2 regions of the Afipia carboxidovorans OM5 genome follow, and region 2 is predicted to be linked to the other one. Evidence: predicted binding sites of a transcription regulator. Region 2 holds the regulator's gene; the other holds the start of a gene.
The links. Region 2 encodes LexA, which represses DNA repair genes until DNA is damaged. Its sites were predicted from a motif close to TGTTCNNNNTGTGTTCNG; they were not measured.

Region 1: the regulator LexA is predicted to act here: its motif matches at 2,586-2,603, upstream of recA (recombinase RecA).

The regions. Positions count from the first base shown of each region.
Region 1 is NC_015684.1:2,711,864-2,716,613, forward strand. It holds gene gcvP (aminomethyl-transferring glycine dehydrogenase) at 1-1,027, shown strand, start outside; gene recA (recombinase RecA) at 1,393-2,475, opposite strand; gene OCA5_RS12885 (YnfA family protein) at 3,129-3,461, shown strand; gene crcB (fluoride efflux transporter CrcB) at 3,488-3,871, opposite strand; fluoride riboswitch at 4,106-4,167, opposite strand; gene OCA5_RS12895 (Flp family type IVb pilin) at 4,211-4,372, opposite strand; gene OCA5_RS12900 (Spy/CpxP family protein refolding chaperone) at 4,584-4,750, opposite strand, start outside.
Region 2 is NC_015684.1:1,871,258-1,876,007, forward strand. It holds gene OCA5_RS08710 (NADH:ubiquinone oxidoreductase subunit NDUFA12) at 1-8, shown strand, start outside; gene OCA5_RS08715 (DUF2155 domain-containing protein) at 126-1,019, shown strand; gene lexA (transcriptional repressor LexA) at 1,313-2,011, opposite strand; gene OCA5_RS08725 (hypothetical protein) at 2,382-2,678, shown strand; gene OCA5_RS08730 (molybdopterin molybdotransferase MoeA) at 2,705-3,913, opposite strand; gene moaC (cyclic pyranopterin monophosphate synthase MoaC) at 3,930-4,418, opposite strand; gene trpC (indole-3-glycerol phosphate synthase TrpC) at 4,423-4,750, opposite strand, start outside.

The sequences.
Region 1 (4,750 bases), 840 kb from region 2:
CATGAAGGTCGTGGTCGTTGCATGCGACACCAACGGCAATGTCGATGTCGCCGACCTGCGCAAAAAGGCCGAGACGCATGCCGACACGCTCGCGGCGATCATGATCACCTACCCGTCCACCCACGGCGTGTTCGAGGAAGCGATCCGCGAGATCTGCGACATCGTCCACGCCCATGGCGGGCAGGTCTATCTCGACGGCGCCAACCTCAATGCGCAGGTCGGCCTCGCGCGCCCCGGCGATTATGGCGCCGACGTGAGCCACCTGAACCTCCACAAGACTTTCTGCATCCCGCATGGCGGCGGCGGCCCCGGCATGGGGCCGATCGGCGTCAAGAAACACCTCGCGCCGTTCCTGCCGCTGGTGAACGGCGAAGACATCGGGGCAGTGAGCGCAGCGCCTTACGGCTCGGCCTCGATCCTTGTGATTTCCTATCTCTACATCCTGATGATGGGCGCGAAGGGACTGCGTCACGCCACTGAAGCTGCGATCCTCAATGCCAACTACATCGCGAAGCGTCTCGATGCACATTTCCCGGTGCTCTACCGCAATCATAACGGCCGCGTCGCGCACGAATGCATCGTCGATCCACGCCCGCTGAAGACAACTTGCGGCGTCACCGTGGACGACATCGCCAAGCGGCTGATCGACTATGGCTTCCACGCGCCAACCATGAGCTTCCCGGTCCCCGGCACGCTGATGATCGAACCAACCGAATCCGAGTCGAAGGCCGAGATCGATCGCTTCTGTGACGCGATGATCGCTATCCGGCGCGAGATCGCGCAGGTCGAAGCCGGCGAATTCCCGATCGAAGCATCGCCTCTGCGTTACGCGCCGCACACCGTGCACGACATCGCCGACGACAACTGGCAGCGGCCTTATGTGCGTGCACAGGGCTGCTTCCCCGATGATCGCTCCCGACAGGACAAATACTGGTCGCCGGTCGGCCGCGTCGACAATGTCTATGGCGACCGCAACCTTGTCTGCTCCTGCCCGCCAGTCAGCACTTACGCACAGGCGGCGGAGTAAGCACTCCTCACTGGCGTCATGCCCGACTTTATGCCGGGCATCCACGTCTTTCTTTCAAGTGTGGCCAAGACGTAGATGGCCGGGACATAGGCGAGCGGAAGCGACGCCGTTCTTCGAACGGCTATGCCCGGTCATGAAAGCTTTGGGAGTTACAATATTCAAAAAACAAAACGGGCCCTGAGGATGTCGGCAACTCAACATCCGCAGCGCCCGCCTTGCCTTCCGAAGGGCGATATTGCCGGAGCAAGGATTCCCGTCTTGCCCGCACCGCCCCAAAAACCTGAGATTCCTCGAGAGGCTCTCAAGTCCCGAAATAAATTCTGTCATGCGAGCCGCGATGCGCGCGCCCCGCACGCGAAGGACGATCAGTCCTCCGCCTCTTCGCCGTCCTCGCTCTCCTTCGGACCGGCAAGAATCTGCTCGGCGATCAGACCGGAGTTCTGCCGGATTGCGGCCTCAATCTTCGCCACCATGTCCGGATTGTCGCGCAGGAAGGACTTTGCGTTCTCACGGCCCTGGCCGAGGCGCTGGCTGTCATAGGAGAACCAGGCGCCGGACTTCTCGACGATGCCGGCCTTGACGCCGAGGTCAAGGATCTCGCCCATCTTGGAGACGCCCTCGCCGTACATGATGTCGAACTCGACCTGCTTGAAAGGCGGCGCGAGCTTGTTCTTCACCACCTTGACGCGGGTGGAGTTGCCGATCACCTCATCGCGCTCCTTGATCGCGCCGGTGCGGCGGATATCGAGGCGGACGGAGGCATAGAATTTTAGGGCGTTGCCGCCGGTCGTGGTTTCGGGCGAGCCATACATCACACCGATCTTCATGCGGATCTGGTTGATGAAGATCACCATGGTGTTCGATTTGTTGATCGAGGCGGTGAGCTTGCGCAGCGCCTGGCTCATCAGGCGCGCCTGCAGGCCCGGCAGCGAATCGCCCATCTCGCCTTCGAGTTCGGCGCGCGGCACCAGGGCAGCAACCGAATCGACGATCAGCACGTCCACCGCGCCGGAGCGCACCAGCGTATCAGCGATCTCGAGCGCCTGCTCGCCATGGTCGGGCTGGGAAATCAGGAGGTCATCGACATTGACGCCAAGCTTGCGGGCATAGACCGGGTCCAGCGCGTGCTCGGCGTCGATGAAGGCGCAGGTGCCGCCTTTCTTTTGCGCTTCGGCCACCGCGTGCAGCGCGAGCGTGGTCTTGCCGGAGGATTCGGGGCCGTAAATCTCGACGATGCGTCCCTTCGGCAGGCCGCCGACGCCGAGTGCAATGTCGAGCCCGAGGGAGCCGGAGGATATCACCTCGATATCCATCGAGCGGTCGTTCTTGCCGAGCCGCATCACGGAGCCTTTGCCGAACTGGCGCTCGATTTGCGACAGCGCGGCCGTCAGGGCCTTGGTCTTGTCCATCGACGTTCCTTCAACGATACGCAGGGCGGCTGGGGCCATGGGTTCACTCCTTATGTACGGGATTCGCCGGCCGGACAAAGGCTTCCCTGAAGCGGCGGACCGGAATCGCTGAAAACATCCGATGGAGTGAATGTACCCTATTTGTTCCTTGTTCGCAATATGTTCTTTTTGGCTTGGCGGCACTGAGCGGTTTAACTCTCAGGTGGCTTCCCTGGCGCAGCCATAAAGGGCTTTCGGTCGATGCATTAACAAATGTGGCAGAGCTTTCTGCCTTGCCGGCACATACTCCAGCATCACCGCACGACCCGTGGCATCTATCGGTGATGAGATCGCCGGTTGCGCTCCCGTCCAATTCAAACGGAGGGAGCACCAATGATGCGTCCTTACAATTCACCCGATCCAGTCGAAAAAACCTTCATCACGGTGGGTATGGTTGCAGCCGCCGTATTCGTTATGACGGTCGCCTATAGCTTCTTCTTCCTGCGATGACGCCGATGACGACATCGCGGACAGAAAGTGATCCGCGCGAGAATCGAAGCCCGCGCAAATTGAGAACTGGCCGCCTTCTCGTCGGCGTCATGGTCTTCGATATCGTTCAAATCGCGCGTCAACTGTGCCTTTGAACAGCTCTTGTCGATCCCAACCACCCGCAACCCTGTATTATCCTGCCAGAATCGGACGAGGGGACTCCCGTGACATCGCTGGCGGCATTTGTCGGTGCGGCGCTGATGGAGATCGGCGGCTGCTTTGCGTTCTGGGCCTGGCTACGACTCGGCCAGTCGCCGCTGTGGCTCATCCCGGGCATGGCCGCGCTGGCGCTGTTCGCCTACCTCCTCACGCTGGTCGATAGTCCGCTCGCCGGCCGGGCCTATGCCGCCTATGGCGGCATCTACATCGCCAGCGCGCTCGTGTGGGGATGGGCGATGGAAGGCCACCGGCCGGATCGCTGGGACGTTGCAGGCGCCACCATCTGCCTCATCGGCATGGCAGTGATCCTGTTCGGTCCAAGGCCCGCTGCTCTGTAGAACCGCTACAAGCGCGCCCTACCCGCTCACGCCATCGTCCGCACGACATGCATCGCGCCAATGAGCGCGCCGACCGACAGCACCACCGAGCCGACCATATAGGCGGCGGTGGCGACAAGCTCGCCCCGCTCGATCAGATAGAACGAATCGAGCGAGAAGGTGGAGAATGTGGTGTAGCCGCCGCAAATCCCGACCGTGAGAAATATCCGCGCCGCCTGCGGCAGATTCCATCGTGTCGCGAACAGGCCGGCCAGCACGCCCATCAGAAACGAGCCGGTGATATTGATGATCAGCGTGCCCCATGGGAAGTCCGTGCCAAACAGCTTGCCCGCGCCGATGCCGACCAGATAGCGCGCCACCGAGCCGAGTGCGCCGCCGACCGCGACCGCCAGAATAAAACTCACATTCACGTCCGTTTCCTCATCGCTCATTCGGCCGTGCCAGAAGCACGCCGAACATCATCCATCATCGCCGAACCCGTATCCGCAGCACGCGGATACGCAACGATCGTTAGGCCCGGCCAAGCCGACGCCCGGAGTGCGATGGCAGCGAATGAGGAAGCCTCGAGCGAGGTACCCAGCCTTTGTCATGCACCCATCCCGGATGCATCGCTGGGGGAGGACAAGCCCTACCCGACGCGAAAGCGTCCGGTAGGAGTCATCAGCCTTGCGGCGGTTATCGGGGGAACTCCATCCCCATCAACAATGTCTGAAAACTAGCGGCCGCAGCCGGCCAACGCAAGCGAGCGGCTATTGCACGCTGGTGCGGATCATCTCGTACTTTCCGTTCAACGCCGAGCCGAGATTGTTGACCGCGACGATGATGACGACCGCGATCCCTGCCGCGATCATGGCATACTCGATCGAGGTGGCGCCGGACTGATCCCGAAGGAAGCGTTTGAGCGTTTTCATGGCGAGGCAGCCTACCGGCGACCCCTCAAGGCCCGGTAAACAGAACCGGACAATTTTACCAGATTATTGAGAAAATCCGGCGGCGGGAGCAAGCGTGGCCTGCCCGCGATGCGATATAACGGCCATGCCTCCAAAGGGCCCTCGCCTAAGTAGCTGCTCAGGAAACTATCGTTCCCCGAGAAGCCCGGCAGCCACACCGTCCCCCGCCGACTCAGCGCACGACGGTGATGATGTGGCGAAGCACATTCTCCATGCCGCCGGGAAGACCGTGGTGAGTACGGCGGCTATGGCGGCGGCTCTTGCGTGCGGCGGGCTTCTCCTCCGGCTCCGCCTCTGCCTCGTTCAGCTCCGCGCTGCGGGCGGGACCAATCGCCTCGA
Region 2 (4,750 bases):
GAAGCTGAACGAGGCGGGCGACGCGCCCGCCCTTTCGCTGCCGCAATGCCCGTGTTAACCGATGGCCTCGCGCCGCGGGTGTCCGCCGAATGTCGCGAGCCCGAATCGCCCGAGCAGAGCGTGCAATGCTTCGAACCGCCGCCACGATTTCGTTTGCGACACTGATCGCGGCCTCGCTGTTTGCCTTGCCGCCGGCACGCGCGCAGATCGGCAACATCTTTTCCGATCAGCCGCTGCGTCCGCCTGCGGGCCTGTCGCATGGCGATCCCACGCAAGATCCCGACGAAGAGGAAGTCCCGGAAATTCCGCAGGGTCGCCTATTGCCTGCGCCGCAGGCTGCGCGTCCGCTGCCGCCGGGGCAGGGTGCGCCACGCCCCGGAGCGGTGCAGTCCCAACCGCTGGCGCCGCCGCCTGGCAGTGCGACAGCACCGCAGCAGCAGCCTCCCAACGTTGCGGTCAATCCGCCGCCCGGCAACGCGCTGCCGGGACAGAAGCCGCCGGCCGGCAATCCGCAGCAGTCTCCGGCGACGCTGCAGCCCGGCGATGAAATCGTCACCGAGCCACCCGCGATCAAGATCCCGAACAAGAAGGCGGTGTTCTCCGGCCTCGACAAGATCACCGGCCGCATCATCACCTTCGATCAGGATATCGGCGAGACCGTGCAGTTCGGTGCGCTGCGGGTGAAGACGGATGCGTGCTACACGCGCCCCGCGACGGAAGCCGCCAACACCGACGCCTTTGTCGAGGTCGACGAGATCACGCTGCAGAATGAAGTGAAGCGGATTTTCTCCGGCTGGATGTTTGCGGCAAGCCCGGGCCTCCACGCGGTGGAGCATCCGATCTATGACGTGTGGCTGATCGACTGCAAATCACCTGAGCAGCCCGTTACCGCGCAGAACGAGCCGGTGAAGCCCGCACCGCCGCCGCAGCAAACACAGCAGCGGCGTCAGGCACGGCCGCAGCCGGCCCAGCAGCCGCGCCAGCCCGCGCCGCCGCCACCTTTCGGCGGCTATCGCTGATCTAAGCCATCGTTGATTTCGTGCCGCCGCTGACCGCAACGCGCTCGTGCCAGTGCGCGAGAGCTCGCCATAGATTGCGATTTTTTTTTACTTGAGGTGCGCGACCATCGTTGCGCGTGGATTTGATCCGCGCCCGCTCGCCGCATCCAACAGTTACCCTGCAACTCAACTATGAGCGTGCAGAGAGAGTTGGATTGCTTCGTCGCTTACACTTCTCACAATGACAATTCACAGTCGGGCATTCGCGCGCCGACCGCATTCTCAGGCGTTGTGATGTCGCCTCAAGTCTTGGCTCAGTACTTGCGGTACAGTCCGATGAGCTTGCCCTGAATCCGCACGCGGTTCGGCGGCAGGATACGGACTTCGTAGGCGGTGTTGGCGGGCTCGAGCGCAATGGAAGCACCGCGACGGCGGAAGCGCTTCAGCGTCGCTTCCTCCTCGTCGATCAGCGCAACGACGATGTCGCCGGTGTCGGCGTTCTCGCTGCGCTGGATCAGCGCCATGTCGCCGTCGAGAATGCCGGCCTCGACCATCGAATCGCCGCGCACTTCGAGCGCGTAGTGCTCGCCGGCGCCGAGCATGTCGGGCGGCACGCTGATGGTATGGCTGCGGGTCTGCAACGCCTCGATCGGCGTGCCGGCTGCGATGCGACCCATCACCGGCACGGCAACGGGCTGTTCGCCGCTTTCATCAAAGCTCGCCGGGCCGCGCGCCTTGCCGAGGTTGCCTTCGATCACGCTTGGGGTGAAGCCGCGACGGCCGCCGCTGCCAAGTGCGGGCTCGGGCAACTTGATGACTTCGATGGCGCGGGCGCGATTGGCGAGCCGGCGGATGAAGCCACGCTCCTCAAGCGCGGTGATAAGGCGATGAATGCCGGACTTCGAGCGCAGGTCGAGCGCATCCTTCATCTCGTCGAAGGAGGGGGGAATCCCGCTTTCCTTGAGGCGCTCGTTGATGAAGCGCAGCAGTTCGTATTGTTTGCGTGTCAGCATCCGGCCCAGCCCTCAATTCTTGATCTGCCGGGCCTTCAACCCGGTCGTCGCGGCACCTGCCGATGTTCTTGCAGGGTGCTAGACTCACTCGAAACAAATCATGAACATACACTATATGTTCCATACATGTTCCGCAATAGTTAAATTCTTATGAATCTAATCGGCCCAATTTTACAAATTCATGCCGAACGGGCCTTTGCATCGTTCCATCGTGCTGAGGCGGGGCCGGCCAGTTGCGAACTGGATCACGAGCTATTCCGCGCCGGATTGAACGTCTTCTAATTCCAGTCTGGCTTTCTGCGATTGAGCCGCGCGGCACATCATCCTAGGTCTTGCGCGCAACACACTGCGTGCCGGGAGGAGATTGCCGATGGACTATCACAACGAGGAGCCCACGCAGGTCGAGGTCGATCACAACCTGATGGTGACGTTCTGCCGGATGCTCGACAACTCCGCGCTGCCGCCGATGGTGGTGATGCGGATGATGGCATCGGCCCTCGGTGCAATCTATCGTCAAACGTCGAGCGCGCATCAGGCGCAGGAGTGTCCGTGCGGTTGGGTGCCGTTGCCGTCGGATCTCGAGATGCTGCAGGCGGAGATGGAAGCGTCTGCGCGTCGCAGGCCGGTTGCCAATCTTTCGAATATGCAGATCGCCGGACGCGCCTGACGGCGCGTGCGATGCCGCGCGGCGCGTTACGCCGGCAGACGGATCACGTCACAGCGCTCGCCTGCCTGCGCGGCCGGTGCGAGCGGAGGGCGGACCAGCAGAACATCCGCCGCGGAGAGATTGCCGAGCAGCGAACTGTCCTGAAGATTGACGGTAGTCGCAATCGCGACGCCGTTGTCGTTGAGAACGCGCGCCCGCAGATATTCCTGCCGATGATCGTTCGGAGGAAGAGCGTGGCCGAGAATTGCGGTCTCGATGCAGTGGTTGACCTGTGCGCGGCCGAGCATCGCGCGGATCAGCGGCACCGCGAACACGAACGAGCACACGTAAGACGATGACGGATTGCCGGGCAGGCCGATCACGCGCATCGATCCGCAGCGGCCGTGCATCATCGGCTTGCCGGGGCGCAGTGCGATCTTCCAGAACTTGATGTCGGTGCCTTCGGCTTCGAGCGCGGGCTTGACCATGTCGTGATCGCCGACGGAAGCGCCGCCGCTGGTGATGAGGAGGTCGGCTCCCATCTCCTTCGCGCGGCGGATCGCGGCGCAGGTGTCTTCCATTGTATCGTGCGCGATGCCGAGCGAGATCGTCTCCGCGCCGGTGCTGCGCATCAACGCCTGGATCGCATAGGCATTCGAATAAATAATCTGGCCCGGTCCCGTCTGCGAGCCCGGCATCACCAGTTCATCGCCGGTCGCGAGAATGGCGATCTTCGGCTTGCGATGCACCGGCAGTGTCGGATGGTTCATCGAGGCTGCAAGCGAGAGGTCGCGATCAGAGAGGAGGGTGCCACGCCGCAACATCACGTCGCCTTCACGAAAATCGAGGCCGGCTTCGCGGATGTGGCGGGGCTTCGGAGCGGCTTCAGCTAATGTGATAAAATTGTGTTCGCGCTCGACGTCCTCCTGAATGACGATGGTGTCGGCCCCTGCGGGAACGACGCCGCCGGTGAAGATGCGAACCGCCTCGTTCGGACCGATCGCGGGCCCCTCGAACGGCCGACCGGCCGCGCTCTCGCCGATCACGGTGAGGCGCGCGCCCTTCGCGGCGTCGGTGGTGCGGACCGCGTAGCCGTCCATCGCCGACATCGGTGCGGGCGGCTGGGTGCGGAGGGCGGCGAGGTCGCGTGAGAGCGTGCGGTGGAGCGCGTCGTCGAGGGAAACGTCTTCTTCAGGAAGGGGTGTGACGCCGTCGAGAATGGAGTTCAGCGCATCGGCGACCGACATCAGCGACATGGCAGGGCGTCCGTTCTTATTTTTCATGTTTGTAGTGGCCGGATTTGCCGCCGCGCTTTTCCAGAAGGCGGATGCCTTCGATGTGGACGCCACGTTCGACCGCTTTGATCATGTCGTAGATGGTGAGGCAGGCGACGGAGACCGCGGTGAGTGCTTCCATCTCGACACCCGTTGGGCCTTTCACCTTGACGCTTGCCTCGACGCGGCAGCCGGGCAGCTTGTCGTCGGGCACGATGTCGAGCGTGACCTTGGACAGTGCGAGCGGATGACAGAGCGGAATGAGGTCGGAGGTGCGCTTCGCTGCCATGATGCCGGCCACGCGCGCGGTGCCGAGCACGTCGCCCTTCTTGGCATTGCCCTGGACAATGAGATCGAGCGTCGCCGTGCTCATGATCACAAACCCCTCCGCGACTGCGACGCGCTCGGTGGCATCCTTCGCCGACACATCGACCATATGCGCTTCGCCCTTGGCGTCGATATGGGTGAGGGTGGGGTTATCGGTCATCGCGTCATGAGGCCTTCGCAAGCAGGGTGCGGGTGGCGGATGTAACGTCGGTCTGCCGCATCAGGCTTTCGCCGACGAGGAACGTCTCGATGCCGACGCGGGCCAGCCGCGCAATGTCGGCGGGCGTGAAGATGCCGCTCTCGCCGACCATGATGCGATCATTCGGTACGGAGGCGGCGAGCGCCTCGCTGGTCGCAAGCGTGGTCTCGAAGGTGCGCAGGTTGCGGTTGTTGATGCCGAGAAGCTTTGAGCGCAGCTTCAATGCGCGCTCAAGCTCGGGTTCGTTGTGTACTTCGAGCAGCACATCCATGCCGAGGTCGAGCGCTGCAGCC